2 regions of the Telluria sp. Soil_C_11 genome follow, and region 1 is predicted to be linked to the other one. Evidence: predicted binding sites of a transcription regulator. Region 1 holds the regulator's gene; the other holds the start of a gene.

Region 1 (8,899 bases):
CACGATCACCGGCAGCTCCGGCGCCAGCTCGTGCACCAGGTGCAGCACCTTGAGCGCCAGGCGCGTGTCGGCGAAGGTGATCACCAGCGCGCTGGCGCGGTTGATGCCGGCCGCGATCAGGGCTTCCCTGCGCGCGCAGTCGCCGTAGGAGACGTTGGCGCCGGCCGCGCGCGCCTCCTGGACCCGCTCGGGGTCGAGGTCGAGCGCGTACCAGGGCAGCTTTTCTTCCGACAAAAGGATCGCCAGGCTCTGCCCGCTGCGCCCGAAGCCGGCGATGATCACGTGCTTCTGCGCGGCCATCGTGCGGCTCGCGAGCTGGGTCAGTTGCAGCGACTGCAGCATCCATTCGTTGGAAGCCATCTTCATCACGATCTTGTCGCTGTTGGCGATCACGAAGGGCGCGAGCAGCATCGACAGCACCATCGAGGCCAGCACCAGCTGGATCAGGAAGGGGTCGATCAGCTTCGAGCCGGAGGCCAGGTTCAGCAGCACGAAGCCGAATTCGCCGGCCTGGGCCAGCGCCAGGCCGGTGCGCATGGCCACGCCGTCGGACGAGCCGAAGGCCTTCGCCAGCGCGGCGATCAGGGCGAACTTGAGCAGCACCGGCCCCACCAGCAGGAGCAGCACGATCCACCAGTGGCGCGCCACCAGCTCCAGGTTGAGCAGCATGCCGATGCTGATGAAGAACAGGCCGAGCAGCACGTCGCGGAAGGGCTTGATGTCCTCTTCCACCTGGTGCTTGTACTGGGTCTCGGAGATCAGCATGCCGGCCACGAAGGCGCCCAGGGCCATGGAAAGGCCGGCGCGCTCGGTGATCCAGGCCGCGCCCAGCGTCACCAGCAGCAGGTTGAGCATGAACAGCTCCTGCGAGCGGCGCTTGGCGACGATGGTGAACCACTTGCGCATCAGCTTCTGGCCGAAGAACAGCAGCAGCGCCAGCACGGCGGCGGCCTTCACCGCGGCCCAGGCCAGGTTCATCGCCAGTTCCTCGGGCGGCCGCGCCAGCGACGGAATCAGGATCAGCAGCGGCACCACCGCCAGGTCCTGGAACAACAGGATCCCGATGATGCGCCGTCCGTGCTCGCTCTCGAGTTCGAGGCGTTCGGTGAGCAGCTTGGAGACGATCGCGGTGGAGGACATCGCCAGCGCGCCGCCCAGCGCCAGCGCGGCCTGCCAGCCGATGTTGAAGGGCGCCGGCAGGCGCGGCGTGAGCAGCGCGGTCAGCACCGTGATCAGGATCGTCAGCGCCACCTGGGCCAGTCCGAGCCCGAACACGATGCGCCGCATCGCCTTGAGCTGGGCCAGCGAGAATTCGAGGCCGATCGAGAACATCAGGAACACCACGCCGAATTCGGCCAGCGCGTGGGTGGTGGGGCCGTTGTCGGCCAGCTGCAGGGCATGCGGGCCGATCAGCACGCCGACGGCCAGGTAACCCAGCATCGGGGGCAGGTGGAGCATCCGGAACGCGACCACGCCGAGGACAGCGCTGCCCAGCAGTAAAAGGGTTAGTTCAAGGCCGGAAGTCATTCGCGAATGTCGTTTTTATCCCGTAAATATGTCGAAACCTCATGAAACCTGCTGCGCGTTGCATTTTTGGTCTGCGATGCTCGCTGTACTCTTCGTACAGCTGCGCGTCTCGACCAAAACTGCTGCCGCTCGCGACGGTTTCCTGAGGTTCCTGTGCACTCTGTTACCACTGGCAAGTTTTTTGCTTTCGCAATTCGGCTATACTTCCACCATGAGTGTAACCCATGAAAAAATAATGCTGACAAGTTTTAACGAGACCCAGGCGACGCGCGCACTGGAGCTGGCCCGCCAGACCCTGGACATCGAGGGTGAAGCGATCCGCAAGCTGACCGCACGCCTCGGCCAGGACGACAGCCTGCCGCGCGCCGTGGCGCTGATGATGGCCTGCAAGGGCCGCGTGGTCGTGTCGGGGATCGGCAAATCGGGTCACATCGGCCGCAAGATCGCCGCCACCCTGGCCTCGACCGGCACCCCGGCCCTGTTCCTGCACCCGGCCGAAGCCGCGCACGGCGACCTCGGCATGGTGACCCCGCAGGACGTGCTGGTCGCGATCTCGTATTCCGGCGAAAGCGCCGAGCTGGCGGTCGTCATCCCGGCCGTCAAGCGCATGGGCGTGCCCGTGATCGCCATGACCGGCAAGCCGGGTTCGCGCCTGGCGCAGGTGTCCGATGTGCACCTCGACGTCTCGGTCGAGAAGGAAGCCTGCCCGCTGAACCTGGCCCCGACCGCCTCCACCACCGTGACCCTGGCGCTGGGCGACGCGATCGCCGTGGCGCTGCTGGAGCTGCGCGGCTTCAGGTCGGAAGACTTCGCCCTGTCGCACCCGGGCGGCGCCCTCGGCCGCCGCCTGCTGACCCACGTGCGCGACGTGATGCGCAGCGGCGACGCGGTGCCGAAGGTGGCGCTGGACGCGCCGCTCAGCGACGCCCTGCTGGAAATCTCGCAGAAGGGCATGGGCATGACCGCCATCGTCGACGAGGCCGGCCGCCCGGTCGGCATGTTCACCGACGGCGACCTGCGCCGCATGATCGAGAAGGTCCAGGACTTCAGCAAGGTGGTGATCCGCGACGTCATGCACGCCAATCCGCACCGTATCCATCCGGAGCAGCTGGCGGTCGACGCCGTCGCCGTGATGGAAGAATTCCGCATCAACCAGATGCTGGTGACCGATGCCGACGACGTGCTGGTCGGCGCCCTGCACATCCACGACCTGACCCGCGCCAAGGTGATCTGATGGTGACCCAGCTGGAACATGTACAGCGCGCGGCGCGCGTGAAAGTCATGATCTTCGACGTCGACGGCGTCCTCACCGACGGCAGCCTGACCTACGGCCCGGACGGCGAAGTCACCAAGACCTTCTATGTGCTGGACGGCCTCGGCATCCAGCTGCTGAACCGCACCGGCGTGCAGACCGCCATCATCAGCGCGCGCAATTCGCCGATCGTGGTGAAACGCGCGGCGGACCTCGGGATCACCCACGTGTTCCAGGGCCAGCACGACAAGCGCCTCGCGTTCGCCGAGCTGCTCGAAAAGACCGGCGTGACGGCCGAGCAGTGCGGCTACATCGGCGACGACGTGATCGACCTGCCGCTGTTCACCCGCGTCGGCTTTGCCGTCACGGTGCCGAGCGGGCATCCGGAAGTGCAGTACCGCGCCCACTACGTCACCAAGAACCCGGGCGGACGCGGCGCCGTGCGCGAAGTCTGCGACATGGTGATGCGCGCCCAGGGCACCTACGAACAGGCACTGGCTCCGTATTTTGGATAATCCATCGCAAGCCATGGCGACGACCTCCTACGTCAACAAGCGCACCGCGCACCGCTGGCGCCTGCTGGCCCTGATGCTGGTGGGCGTGTTCTTCGCCTTCGGCAGCTTCTGGCTGCTGCAGGTGATGCGCGGCGACGCGCAGGGGCCGAACGTCAACGTGGGCAACGATCCGGACTACATCATCGACAACTTCAGCTTCGTGCGCATGTCGGAAACCGGCCAGCCGCGCTACGTGATCTCGGGCGAGCGCCTGACCCACCGCCCGGCCGACAACACCTCGGTGATCGACAAGCCGGTCGTGCAGAGCATGAGCACCGACCATCCGCACATGACCATGACGGCCAACACCGCCCACGTCAACCAGGACCAGAACCAGATCGACCTGGCCGGCAACGTCGACATCTCGCGGCCGGGCAGCGCGACCTCGCAGCCGCTGCGCATCCGCACCGAAGCGCTGACCGTGCTGCCGGACGAGGAGATCTCGAAGACCGACAGGCCGATCGAGATGAAGCTCGGGGCCGCCTCCGTGACCGGGGTCGGCATGGTCGCCAACAACGCCACGCAACAGCTGACGCTGGGCGGGCGCGGCCGGATCATCTATCCGCCGCGTGCCGCACGCTGACAGGACAACCTGAAAGGATTCGCATCCAATGAAAAAAATATTCGCTGTCGCCGCGCTCTTGCTGGCAAGCCTGACCGCTACGGCCGAGCGGGCGGATTCCCTCAAGCAGGCCCAGATCGATTTCGACGACGGCCATATCGATGAAGCGACCCAGACCCGTATCCTGACCGGCAACGTGGTGCTGACGCGCGGCACCCTGCTGATCAAGTCGGACAAGGCCGTGCTGAAGGAAACGCCGGAGGGCTACATGCTGCTGACGCTGACGGCCGCGCCGGGCAAGACCGCGAGCTTCCGCCAGAAGCGCGACGGCGGCCCCGACCTGTGGACCGAGGGCCAGGCCCAGCGCATCGAGTACGACGAGCGCACCGAGGTGGTCAAGCTGTTCTCGAACGCCGTGGTCAAGCAGCTCGAAGGCAAGCGCATGACGAGCGAGGTGAACGGTCCCTTCATCTCCTACGACAACCGCACCGAGCAGGCGAACGTGCACAACGACGCCAGCGGCGAGAGCAAGCCGGGCGGCGGACGCAGCACCATCATCATCGCGCCGCGCCGCAGTGCGCCCGCTCAGGCGCCGGCAGCGCAGCCGGCAGGAGCAGCCAAGCAATGATCGATGTCCACGCAGACGCAGACGCAGACGCCGCCGCCCACGCTGGCGGCAGCACCCTGGTCGTCAAGGGACTGCAGAAGAGCTACGGCAAGCGCCTGGTGGTGCGCGACGTCTCGCTGCAGGTCGCCTGCGGCGAGGTGGTCGGCCTGCTCGGTCCGAACGGCGCCGGCAAGACCACCTCGTTCTACATGATCGTCGGCCTGGTGCCGGCCGACGCCGGTTCCATCGTGATCAACGGCACCGACATCACGAGCCTGCCGATCCACCGCCGCGCCATGCTCGGCCTGTCCTACCTGCCGCAGGAAGCCTCGGTGTTCCGCAAGCTGACGGTGGAGGAGAACATCCGCGCCGTGCTGGAACTGCAGCGCGAGAACGGCAAGCCGCTGGGCAAGGCGCGCATCGAGGAACGCCTCGACGAGCTGCTGGCCGAACTGCAGATCGAGAAGCTGCGCGAGAACCCGGCGCTGTCGCTGTCGGGCGGCGAGCGGCGCCGCGTCGAGATCGCGCGCGCGCTGGCGACCGATCCGCGCTTCGTGCTGCTGGACGAGCCGTTCGCCGGCGTGGATCCGATCGCGGTAATCGAGATCCAACGCATCGTGCGCTTCCTGAAGGAGCGCGGCATCGGCGTGCTGATCACCGACCATAACGTACGCGAGACGCTCGGCATCTGCGACCGCGCCTACATCATCAACCAGGGCGCGGTACTGGCATCCGGTCGTCCCGACGATATCATCGCCAACGAATCGGTCCGCCGCGTCTACCTGGGTGAACACTTCCGGATGTAGTCCATGAAACAGACGCTGCAACTCAAGACATCACAGCACCTTGCGCTGACGCCGCAACTCCAGCAGTCGATCCGGCTGCTGCAGCTGTCCACTCTCGAGCTGCACCAGGAGATCGAACAGGTCCTGAGCGACAACCCGCTGCTCGAACGCCTCGACGATCCGCTCGACCGCTCCGTGCGCCTGCTGGCCGACGGCGCGATCAACAATGGCGCGTCGACCTCGACCACGCCCGATGCGCCGCCCGCGTCCGGCCAGGGCGAGGAGGGCGGTGGCGGCGCCGAAGCCGAGGGCAGCCAGGAAGGCAACGACGCCGGCGACAGCGGCGGCGGCGAGCAGGAGATGGACTGGGGCGAACCGGGCCGCTCCGGCAGCGGCGGCGAGGAAGAAGACGGCCGCCCGCAGCTGGAAGCCAGCCCCGTCTCGCTGCGCGAACACCTGATGGAACAGGTGCGCCTGACCTGCATCTCGCCGCGTGACTGCGCACTGGTCGAGATCGTCGTCGACACCCTCGACGACAATGGCTACCTCGAGGAATCGCTGGACGAACTGCACGCGCGCCTGCCGCCCGAACTGGAGATCGAGTTCGAGGAACTGCGCACCGCGCTGGCGCTGGTGCAGAGCATGGACCCGCCCGGCGTGGGCGCGCGCAGCGCCGCCGAATGCCTGGCGCTGCAGATCCGCCGCATGCCCGGCGTGCCGATGGTGACGCGGCGCATGGCGCTGACCATCGTCGAACGCTACCTGACCTGGTTCGCGCAGCGCGAATTCAACAAGCTGAAGAAGGCCCTCGATTGCGACGACGAGGACCTGCGCGAAGCCCAGGCCGTGATCCGCCAGTGCAACCCGCATCCGGGCGCGGCCTTCGCTGCCGACGTCTCCGACTTCGTGGTGCCGGACGTGATCGTGCGCCGCGCGAAGGATGGCTGGAGCGTGCAACTGAATCCGGACGTGATGCCGCGCCTGCGCGTGAACAGCCTGTACGCCGCCCTGATGAAGCAGGGGAAATCGGAGTCGCAGCTGGCCGCGCAGCTGCAGGAAGCGAAGTGGCTCATCAAGAACATGCGCCAGCGTTTCGACACGATCCTGCGTGTCGCCCAGGCTATTGTCGAGCGGCAGCGCAACTTTTTCTCCCATGGCGCGGTTGCCATGCGGCCCCTTGTTTTACGTGAGATAGCTGATACACTAGGTCTACACGAGAGCACAATTTCTCGCGTCACAACTCAGAAATACATGCTGACGCCGCACGGCATGTTTGAGCTGAAGTACTTTTTCGGGAGTCACGTCGCGACCGAGGCAGGGGGAGAGGCCTCCTCGACCGCGATCCGGGCTCTCATCGTACAACTCACAGGAGCAGAAGACCCCAAGAACCCTTTATCCGATAGCAAGATCGCGGAGATGCTGGGGGAACAGGGAATGGTTATCGCACGCCGCACGGTCGCGAAATACCGTGAGGCGCTGAAGATCCCGCCCGTCAGCCTTCGCAAATCCCTGTAGCAAGCTCTTGCAACAACGCTGCCCGAAGCGCGATGTGCGCATGACAGGCGGCGCATCTTCAAAGGAGTGTGTATGAATCTCACTATCAGCGGACATCATCTCGATGTAACCCCAGCAATCCGAGAATACGTACAGAACAAGCTCGAACGCATCACCCGCCATTTCGATCAAGTGATCGACTCCCACGTCATCCTCTGCATAGACAATCTCACCGAGAAAGAAAAACGCCAGAAGGCCGAGATCAACTTGCGCGTTGCCGGGAAGATCGTTCACGTCGCGAGCGCCGCGCATGACCTGTACGCCGCGATCGACATGCTGATGGACCGACTCGACAGGCAAGTCCAGAAGTACAAGCAGATGCTGCAGGATCACAGTAACACTCCGCTGAAACGCATGGCCAACGAAGGGGGAGAAGAAGCTGCCGCCGCAGCGTGACGATTCCGCCGGCACAGCACAGGTAGGCAAAGGGCGCATTGGCGCCCTTTTCGTTTTTTGCGCGCTAGAATGCCGTTTTCCTTTTCAAACAATAAAACATGAGCGAATACGTGCAGACCCGGGTGGCGAACGGCACCGGCAACATTACCCTGGACCGTCCCAAGGCCCTGAACTCGCTGTCGCTGGAGATGGTGCGCGCCCTCACCGAGGCCCTGCTGGCCTGGCGCGACGATGCGGGCGTCGACGCCGTCGTTGTCAAGAGCACCAGCGACAAGGCCCTGTGCGCGGGCGGCGACATCCGCTTTTTCCACCAGGCCGGGCATGCCACGCCCACGGGCGGCAGTGCCTTGCTGGAAGACTTCTTTACCGAAGAATACGCACTGAACCACCTGATCCATTTCTATCCGAAGCCCTACATCTCCTTGATGGATGGCGTCGTGATGGGCGGCGGCATGGGCATCGCCCAGGGCGGCCCGGGCAGCGGCCTGCGCATCGTGACCGAGCGCACGAAGATGGCCATGCCCGAGGTGAACATCGGCCTGTTCCCGGACGTCGGCGGCAGCCACTTCCTGTCGCACGCGCCGGGCGCGCTCGGCATGTACCTGGGCCTGACCGGCCTCACCATCGGCGCCGCCGATGCGCTGTATGTCGGCCTGGCCGATGTGTTCGTCCCCGCCGCGCAACTGCCGGCGCTGCAGGAACTGATCGCCGCGACGCCGGGCGCGCAGCTGCCGGCCGCGATCCGCGCCTTCGCGGCGCCGTTCGCATCGCAGGCAGGGGCCAGCGAACTGCAGGCCCGGCGCGCGCTGGTCGACAGGCATTTCGGTGCATCGTCCGTGCAGGCCGTGATGGCCTCGCTGGAGGGCGACGACCATCCATTCGCGCAGAAGGCCCTGGCGGCCATGCGCCAGCGTTCGCCGCTGATGATGTGCGTGACGCGCGAGATGCTGGTGCGCGGCGCCACGATGGACGTGGCCGGCTGCCTGCGCATGGAACGCTCGCTGGTGCGCCGCAACTTCGAACACGGCGAAGTGCTGGAAGGCGTGCGCGCGCTGGTGATCGACAAGGACAATGCGCCGAAGTGGAATCCGCCGACGCTGGACGCGGTCACGCCGGAGATGGTGGCGCGCTTCTTCGAGCCGGTGTGGCCGGCCCATGCGCACCCGCTGCGACACCTAGTATAACTACGGTAGTGCCCCGCTTTCCGATGACGCAATGCATCATCCCTGCTATCTTTATGGGTTGATGCAATTTGGATAAAGGAAGCGACATGGCAACTGATCACTTCGTCGGTGTCGTCGGCGGCGGCTTGATGGGCGTCGGCATCGCGACCAGGTTCGCGCTCGCCGGCCATGCTACGCTGGTGGTAGAGGCCGATCCCGCCCGCGCCGCCGGCATCCCCCTGCTGGCGGCCGACATCCTGTCCCAGCTGGTTGACGCCGGCCTCATCGACGTGCCGCGGCGCGATGCCGCGCTCGCGCGCCTGCGCGTGGAAGGCGAGCCGGACGAACTGGCCGGCGCCGCCATGGTCATCGAGGCGATTCCCGAAGTGCTGGCGGCCAAGCACGCGCTGTATGCGAAGCTGGAAGCGATCCTGGCGCCGGACGCCATCATCGCCAGCAATACCAGCGGCTTTCCACCGGACGCCCTGTCCGGACACCT
Region 2 (8,899 bases), on a different contig from region 1:
TGTTGCCATCCCTTCTTCCCCTGATCCTGCTGCCGGCCGCCGCGCTGGCCCAGAGCCTGCCCGAGGCCGGACAGCTCGATGCGGACAAGGTGCTGCAGTCGCGCTATGGCAGCGCGCCGGCGACGCCGGGCGCTCCGGCGGCTCCTGCCGCTGCGGCGGAGACGGCGGCAAGACCCGCCCCCGAGGCGCCGCCGGCAAAGGCGCCGAAGACCGCGAAAGCCGCCCCGGCGCAATCGCACGCCCAGGCCGAAGCGGCCGAACCGGCGCCCGCGCGCGCCGAGCCCGCGCCGGACTGGGGCGACGGCATCACGGGCGTGGTCATCGAGGCCAGGGGCGCCGAGGGCAAGGCCGCGCTGCCCGTCACCTTCGGCCAGGTGTTCGCGCAGGGCGACCTGAAACGCTCGGACACGCTGCTCGGCCGCCTGCCCGATGGACGCACGGTGCCGCTGCAGGTCGACGTCAAGGCCACGCACGCGGACGGCTCCGTGCGCCATGCCGTCATCAGCGCGCTGCTGCCGCCCGGCGGCAAGGGCGGTGCGCAGGCCATGGCGCTGGTGAAGGGCAAGGCCGGCGCCGCGAAAGCCGCTGCGCCCACGTCGGCGCAAGCCCTGCTCGACGCCGGCTTCACGGCTTCGGCCAGCGCCGTCATCGACGGCCAGGCCTGGACCGCGTCGGCCGACAAACTGCTGCGCCAGAAACCCGCCGTCTGGCTGGACGGGCCGCTGGTGACGGAATGGCTGGTCTCGGCCCCGCTCAGGAACGACAAGGGCGCCGAACATCCGCGCCTGAGCGCGCGCTTTGCCGTGCGCTGGTACCGCGCGCTGGGCAAGGCGCGGGTCGACGTCACGCTGGAAAACGCCTGGGCCTTCCAGCAGGCGCCGCGCAACGAGACCTACGATGCCCGCGTGCTGGTCGGCGGCCAGGAGGCGTATGCCAAGCCCGGCCTGGTCCACTTCAACCAGGCGCGCTGGCGCAAGACCTTCTGGTGGGGCGAGGTCCCGGCGGTGCACGTCCGCCACGACAGCGCCTACCTGATCGCCTCGCGCGCGCTGCCGAACTACGACCGCTCGGTGCACGCCTCCGGCCGCGCGCTGGCCGACCTGCAGGCCGCGTGGAACGGGCCGAAGACGGAACCGATGGGCATCGGCCTGGCGATGGCCGCCATGCCGACCACCGGCGGACGCGACGACATCGGCCTGCTGCCCGGCTGGGCGGCACTCTACCTGCTCAGCATGGACAGGCGGGCAAAGGAGGCCACGCTCGGCACCGCCGACCTGGCCGGCAGCTGGTCGATGCACTACCGCAACCGCGCGACCGGGCGGCCGGTCAGCCTGCTCGACTTTCCCTACATGACCATCGTCGGCCAGCTCAGCGATACGGTCAATCCCAGGACCCGCAAGTCGGAAGCCTTCCCGCCCTGTCCCAAGGACGCGTGCAAGACGCCCTACGTCCACGACATCTCGCACCAGCCCTCCTTCGCCTATTTACCCTACCTGGTGACCGGCGACTTCTACTACCTCGAAGAGCTGGAATTCTGGGCGATGTACGACGTCTTCAATTCCAACCCCGCCTACCGCCAGAACATCAAGGGCCTGCTCAATCCGGAGCAGGTGCGCGGCCAGGCCTGGGGCTTGCGCACGCTCGGCGAGGCGGCCTACATCGTGCCCGACGACGATCCGTTGAAGTCGCACTTCAGGCGCATCCTGAAGAACAACATGGACTGGTACAACGCCACCTACACCGACAACCGCGACGCCAACCAGCTGGGCTTCATCTCGATCGGCTACGCCTTTCCCTACAAGAATGGCACCGCGATGGCGCCGTGGCAGGACGACTTCTTCACCGCCGCGATCGGCCATCTGGTCGACCTCGGCACCGAAGGCGCCGCGCGCCTGCTGGCCTGGAAGATCAGGTTCCCGATCCTGCGCATGACGGCGCCGGGCGCCTGCTGGACCGGTGCGACGGTGTACGAACTGACCGTGCGCGACACCGCGACCTCGCCGATCTACACGACCATGGCGCAGGCCTACAAAGCCAGCCATTCGCCCGCGGTGTCGGCGCTGCCCTGCGACAGCGCCGAGCTGGCGCAGGCGATCAAGGCGAAGCCGGGGGAGATGACGGGTTACGCCTCCAGCGCCACCGGCTATCCGGCAAACCTGCAGCCGGCGCTGGCGTATGCGGCCGATGCCGGCGGCAAGGCCGGCCAGGAGGCATGGCGCAAATTCATGGCGCGCAGCGTCAAGCCGGACTACGGCGGCTCGCCGCAGTTCGCGATCGTGCCGCGCGGCCCGCAAAAATAGCGCCGCTCATTGCGTCCGGGCGCCGGACTCGAACCAGGCCGCGACCTGGGCCCGCTCGGCATCCGTCATGTTGGTCATGTTCGCCAGCGGCATGGCCTTCAGCTGCACCGCCTGCTGGTAGATGCGGGCGGCGTTCTGCGAGATGCCGTGCGGGTCGTCCAGCATCACGCCGGCCGGCGCGCTGGCGAAGCCGGCCTGCGTCGGATGGGCCGCATGGCAGGACACGCAGCGCTGCCGGATGATGCCCTGCACCGCCGCGAACTGGGCGCCCGCGTTGGCGTTCGCAGCCGGAGCGGCGGCCGGCGGCGCCGGCGCGATCGCCACCGCCACCGCCAGCAGCAACAGCACGCCCACGGCCGGATAGCGCCATTCGACGCGGCCCTTGTGGCGCAGGTTGAAGAAGTGGCGGATGAAGACGCCGGCCAGCATGATCGCGGCCAGCACCGCCCAGGCATGCGCGTGGCGCCAGGTCATGGCGAAGTGGTTGCTGATCATGATGAACAGCACCGGCAGCGTGAAGTAGTTGTTGTGCACGCTGCGCTGCTTGCCGCGGATGCCGTAGACGGGGTCGGGCGTCTGGCCGGCGATCATCGCATTCACCATCCTGCGCTGGCCGGGAATGATCACCATCGCCACGTTGGCGACCATGATGGTGCCGATCATCGCGCCGACGTGGATGTAGGCCGCGCGCCCGCCCAGGGTATGGGTCAGCACCCAGGCCGCCCCGGAAAGAAAAGCGAAGATCACGGCGCCGAAGGCCAGGTCGTGCTTGCCCAGCTTCGAGCGGCACAGCAGGTCGTAGACGATCCAGCCCGCCACCAGGCTGCCCAGGCCGATGCCGACCGCCTGCCAGCTCGAGAGCGCGGCCACGCCGCGGTCGACCATCATGGCCTGGGCATTGAAGTAATACACGATGGTCAACAGGGCGAAACCCGACAGCCAGGTCGAATACGCTTCCCATTTGAACCAGTGCAACTCCTTCGGCAGCTCGGCCGGCGCCACCAGGTATTTCTGCGGGTTGTAGAAGCCGCCGCCATGCACGGCCCACAGTTCGCCGGCCACGCCCTTGTTCGCCAGTTCGCTGCCGGGCGCCGGCGGCCTCAGGGAGTTATCGAGCCAGACGAAATAAAAGGAGGCGCCGATCCAGGCGATGCCGGTGATGACGTGCAGCCAGCGCACCAGCATATTCATCCATTCGAGGGCATACGGAAGCAGGTAGTCCATGAACATCCTTATCGTGATCGGAAGCATCTGAAGTGCGCAATGAGCAAAGATAAACCGGTTTCCATTTATTCAATATGAAAAATACCGTATATTCGACATAAGCGAGCGCATATACGCGTTTTTTCCCGAGCTTCCGATGTCCAGCCTGCCCCAGCACCTCGACCTGCACCTGATCCGCATCCTCTACCTGCTGCTGCAGGAAAAGAACGTCTCGCGCGTGGCGCTCAAGCTGAACCAGCCCCAGCCCTCGATCTCGGCCTCGCTGCGTAAACTCCGCGAACTGACCGGCGATCCGCTGCTGGTGCGCGGCGCGCGCGGCATGGTGCCGACCCAGCACGGCGAGAGCCTGCTCGAACCCGCCCGGCGCATCCTGGACGAGACCGAGAACCTGTTCGTCAGGAAGACGCCCTTCGTGCCCGAGCAGGCCGCGCGCACCTTCCACATCGCCGCGCCCGACTACCTCGACACCCAGTTCCTGCCGAACGTGGTCGCCAGCATCCGCCGCGGCGCGCCCAACAGCAAGGTGGCCATCCACCACCTGGGGCCGGGCACGGACTACCTGCGCATGCTGTCGGACGGCGAGATGGACCTGGTGATCGCCAACTGGGACGAACCGCCCGCGCACCTGCACATCTCGAAGCTGTTCGAAGACCCGATCATCTGCACCATGCGCGCCGACAGCGCCTACGCGCGCCGCACGGCCAGCGACGCGATGACGCTCGCGGACTACCTCGGCCTGCCGCACGTGGCGCCCTCGCCGACGCTGCCCGGCTACCACGGCGTGATCGATGCCTTCCTCGAGCGCGCGGGAATGCAGCGCAAGGTGGCGGTCGAGTCGCCCTACTTCGGCCTGATCCCCTACATGCTGACCCAGACCGACCTGGTGCTGACCACCGGCCGCCAGTTCATCCGCTTCTACGAAAAGACGCTGCCGCTGAAGAGTTTCACGGTGCCGATCAAGTTTCCACCGATGCGTTTCTATCAACTCTGGCACCAGCGCGTGCACCAGTCGCCCGAGCACAAGTGGCTGCGCGACCAGGTGACGACGGCGGCGAAGGCGCTGGTCAAGGCCTGAACGCCGAACCCGCGCCGTTCATTTTGGCGCACGAACGCACCATTCCGGTGCTGTTGCTCGAAAACGGGGCAATCCGTCGGCCCCGCGTAAAGACGATGCATAGCGCGCCCCAAATTGGAACGCTTATTGCTATCAAGAAGTGCATTAGCAAACCTTTGCACTTTTTGGGAACAGACACGCATGGATGCCTATAAAACCGGGGCCGACGCACTCTTCATCCTGCTCGGCGGGATCATGATCCTGGCGATGCACGCCGGTTTCGCCTTTCTGGAACTGGGAACGGTGCGCCGGAAAAACCAGGTCAACGCCCTGGTCAAGATCCTGATCGACTTCGCCGTCTCGACCATCGCGTACTTCTTCGTCGGCTACATGATCGCGTATGGCGTCAACTTCTTCGGCAGTACCGGCACGCTGGTGGCGAAGAACGGCTACGAACTCGTGAAGTTCTTCTTCCTGCTGACCTTCGCCGCGGCGATCCCGGCGATCATCTCGGGCGGCATCGCCGAACGCGCCAAGTTCCATCCGCAGATGGCGGCCACCGCCGTGCTGGTCGGCCTGGTCTATCCTTTGTTCGAAGGGATCGCCTGGAACAATCGCTTCGGCTTCCAGGACTGGCTGCAGTTCACCTTCGGCGCGCCGTTCCACGACTTCGCCGGTTCGGTGGTGGTGCACGCCGTGGGCGGCTGGGCCGCGCTGCCGGCGGTGCTGCTGCTGGGCGCGCGCCGCGGCCGCTACACCAGGGATGGCCGCATCTCCGCCCATCCGCCGTCGAACATCCCCTTCCTGGCGCTGGGCGCGTGGGTCCTGACCGTGGGCTGGTTCGGCTTCAACGTGATGAGCGCGCAGACGCTCGACAAGATGAACGGCCTGGTGGCGGTGAATTCCCTGATGGCGCTGACCGGCGGCACGCTGGTCGCCTTCATCATGGGCCGCAACGATCCGGGCTTCGTCTACAACGGCCCGCTGGCCGGCCTGGTGGCGGTGTGCGCCGGTTCGGACCTGATGCATCCGCTCGGCGCCCTGGTGACGGGCGCGATCGCCGGCGCCATCTTCGTGGCGCTGTTCACGCTGGCGCAGAACCGCTGGAAGATCGACGACGTGCTGGGCGTGTGGCCGCTGCACGGCCTGTGCGGCGCCTGGGGCGGCATCGCGGCCGGCATCTTCGGCAGCCGCGCGCTGGGCGGCCTGGGCGGCGTATCGCTCGCCTCGCAGCTGCTCGGCACCCTGCTCGGCATCGTCATCGCCGGTGCGGGCAGCTGGATCGTCTACGGCCTGCTGAAGGCAACCGTCGGCCTGCGCCTCGACGCCGAGCAGGAATTCGACGGCGCCGACCTGTCGATCCACCGCATCAGCGCCACGCCGGAGCGCGAAACCACCTTCCAGTGATCGGCCGCCCGGTCAGCCGGCCAGCGAGGCGCCGAACATCCCCAGCACCGCGACCGCCATCACCGCGGTGCACAGCCAGCCCAGCGCGCGCAGCCGCCCGGAGATCTTCAGGGTTCCCATGATCTTCGGGCTCGACGCCACCGCCATCATGATCACCATGACCGGCACCGCGATCACGCCGTTCAGTACCGCGCTCCAGTACAGCGCCTTGATCGGGTCGAGCGGCACGAAGTTGATGCCGATCCCGGCCAGGGTCGCGACGATGATGATGGCGTAGAACTTGCGCGCCGCCGAGAACTTGTCATCCAGGCTGCTCTTCCAGTGGAAGGTGCCGGCCATCGCGTAGGCGGCCGAACCGGCCAGTACCGGAATGGCCAGCAGGCCGGTGCCGACGATCCCCGCCGCAAACAGCATGAAGGCCATTTCGCCGGCGATCGGCTTGAGCGCCGACGCCGCCTGGGCCGAGGACTGCAGGTCGTCGACGCCGTGCGCATGCAGGGTCGCGGCGGTGGTCAGCATGATGAAGAAGGCCACCAGGTTCGAGACCGCCATGCCGACCAGGGTGTCGAAGCGGATACGCCGGAACTGCTCCTTGACCTGCTCGGGCGCGCGCCGCAGCGGTTGGGCGTCGGCGTCGGCGCGCAGCTCCTCCACTTCCTGCGAGGCCTGCCAGAAGAACAGGTAGGGACTGATGGTCGTGCCGAACACGGCGACGATGGTGGTCAGGTATTCCTTGTGCCACTGCGGCTGCGGCCAGACCAGCGAGCGCAGCACCTCGGGCCACGGCACCCGCACCACGAACACGGTGGCGACATAGGCCAGCAGCACCAGCGTCAGCCATTTCAGGATGTTGACGTAGCGCTGGTAAGGGACGAACACCTGCAGCAGCACCGACAGCACGCCGAACGCCACCGCGTAGTAATGGGCCTTGCCGGGAGCGACCAGCACCATCGCGTCGCCCATCGCCGCGATGTCGGCCGCGATGTTGATGACGTTCGCGATGAGCAGCAGGCCGACGATCAGCCACACCAGCTGGCGCGGCGCGAAGCGCTGCAGGTTGGTGGCCAGCCCGCGCCCGGTGACCCGGCCGATGTGCGCGCTGATGACCTGGATCGCCACCATCAGCGGATACGTGAGCAGCAGCGTCCACAGCAGGTTGAAGCCGAACTGGGCGCCAGCCTGGGAGTAAGTGGCGATGCCGCTCGGGTCATCGTCCGCCGCACCGGTGATCAGGCCCGGGCCGAGCTTCGACAGCCAGGCCGAGGCTTCCGGCGATGGCTTGTCGGAGTCCTTGAAGTCCATGACGCCATCATGGACGCAGGCGACGGCTTGCTCCGTTCGCCTGCGCACGCAACTGTGGGTAAAGCCGCGACGCGCAGGAGCGCTTCAGCCGCCGAGCGCCGCCAGCAGCCTGCTGCCGACCGGCGCGCCCCAGCCGGTGCAGGCATCCCAGCCCGTTCCCGCCGCATACGCGCCGTTGTTCCCGGAGCTGATGTCGCGGAACGCGCCGCTGCCGGCCACCGGCCCGTACAGCTGCGGATTCAGCCAGCCGACGGGCGTCTCCAGGCGCTGGTTGAAGCGCGCCACCAGGCCCGCCCACAGCGGCGAAACCGCGCTGGTGCCGCCGACCACGAAGGTGAGGAAGTCGACCCGCACCCGGTAGCCGGTCGCCGGCGAGGCATTGCCGGCCACGTCGGGCAGGCCGCGTCCGATGCGCCCGCCCGTGTTGCTTGACCGCGGCACGCCCGCCGCGTCCTGCCAGGCCGGCAGGTCGAACACGTCGCTGACGCCGCCGCCGGTGGCGCTGGTGTGCGGGTCGTCGTTCCACACGGTCTCGCTGGCGATGCTGCCGCCGCTGGCGGTGAGGCGGGTACCGCCGCAGGCCAGCACGTACGGGCTCGAGGCCGGGAAGTCGGCATGCGCCAGGCCGTCCGGCGTACCGTTCTGCGGGTTCTGGTCGCCGGAGCCGGCGTCGCCGGCGGCGCAGCATACCGTGACGCCGAGCGCCGCGGCGGCCTGGAACGCCTGGTCCATCGCCTGCAGCCCCTGCTCCGACCACTCGCTCTCCGGCGCGCCCCAGCTGACCGAGATCACCGACGGCTTGTTGACGCTGTCGTGGACGGCGGCGGCGATCGCATCGACGAAGCCCTGTTCGCTGTTCGGCGCGAAGTAGACCGCGATCGAGGCGCCCGGCGCCACCGCGCCGGCGATCTCGATGTCGAGCATGACCTCCGCATCCGCGCTCCACGGCAGCGAGGGACTGTTCTTGCCGCCGTCCACCGACACCGCGGTCACCTTCGGCGTGGCCAGGTCCAGGCTGCGGAAGTAGGCGTTCAGGTCCGACGTGCGGTAGCCGCCGCCCAGTTCGATGATGGCGATGCACTGGCCGCTGCCGTCCAGGCCCTGCGGGAAATCGTACAGCCGGGCGATGTCGGGCGGGGTGAAGGCCGCCGCCGCGGCGCTCTCCCCGGCGGCCTGCATCGGCGGCGTCGACAGGCGGTAGTGCGGCCGGGCGATCGGCGTGTCCTCGATGCCGAACACGCCTTCGACGATCCCGCCCAGCTCGGGCGGCAGGTGCACGGGGGCGGTGCGGCGCCGCGAGATCCCGGACGCATGCTCGACCCGTTCGATGGTGGTCTGGAACGCGGCGCCGACCTGGGCCGCGGTGCCGGACAGGACGATGCTGCGCGCGGCCGGCCTGCGCTCGACCACGGCCAGGCCGGCCTTGCGCGCGAAGTCGGCGACCGCGTCCAGGTCTTCCTCGCTGGCGCCGTAGCTGGCCGCGTATTCTTCGCGCGTCAGGTAGCGGCGCCGCGCGCGCTCGGCCTGCAGCGCGTGCTCCGGCAGGCCGGCGCGGCGCCGCAGCACCATGGTGATCTGGAACCGTTCGTCGGCCGGTACCGGGCCGAGGGAT

The links. Region 1 encodes sigma-54, which starts transcription at its own class of promoters, with help from an activator protein. Its sites were predicted from a motif close to TGGCANGNAANCTGCTTT; they were not measured.
Region 2: AC3A6M_RS06335 (ammonium transporter) is a predicted target of sigma-54. The motif match lies at 4,715-4,732, and genes of this name have one in related genera.

What each region holds. Positions count from the first base shown of each region.
Region 1 is NZ_JBDGIN010000006.1:205,717-214,615, reverse strand. Features, by position in the region: gene AC3A6M_RS12700 (monovalent cation:proton antiporter family protein) at 1-1,527, opposite strand, end outside; gene AC3A6M_RS12695 (KpsF/GutQ family sugar-phosphate isomerase) at 1,739-2,761, shown strand; gene AC3A6M_RS12690 (KdsC family phosphatase) at 2,761-3,294, shown strand; gene lptC (LPS export ABC transporter periplasmic protein LptC) at 3,308-3,916, shown strand; gene lptA (lipopolysaccharide transport periplasmic protein LptA) at 3,945-4,523, shown strand; gene lptB (LPS export ABC transporter ATP-binding protein) at 4,520-5,308, shown strand; gene AC3A6M_RS12670 (RNA polymerase factor sigma-54) at 5,312-6,802, shown strand; gene hpf (ribosome hibernation-promoting factor, HPF/YfiA family) at 6,875-7,237, shown strand; gene AC3A6M_RS12660 (enoyl-CoA hydratase/isomerase family protein) at 7,336-8,421, shown strand; gene AC3A6M_RS12655 (3-hydroxyacyl-CoA dehydrogenase family protein) at 8,508-8,899, shown strand, end outside.
Region 2 is NZ_JBDGIN010000003.1:169,622-178,520, forward strand. Features, by position in the region: gene AC3A6M_RS06320 (RIFT barrel domain-containing protein) at 1-2,300, shown strand, start outside; gene AC3A6M_RS06325 (urate hydroxylase PuuD) at 2,307-3,524, opposite strand; gene AC3A6M_RS06330 (LysR substrate-binding domain-containing protein) at 3,661-4,599, shown strand; gene AC3A6M_RS06335 (ammonium transporter) at 4,780-5,985, shown strand; gene AC3A6M_RS06340 (Nramp family divalent metal transporter) at 5,998-7,287, opposite strand; gene AC3A6M_RS06345 (S53 family peptidase) at 7,372-8,899, opposite strand, start outside.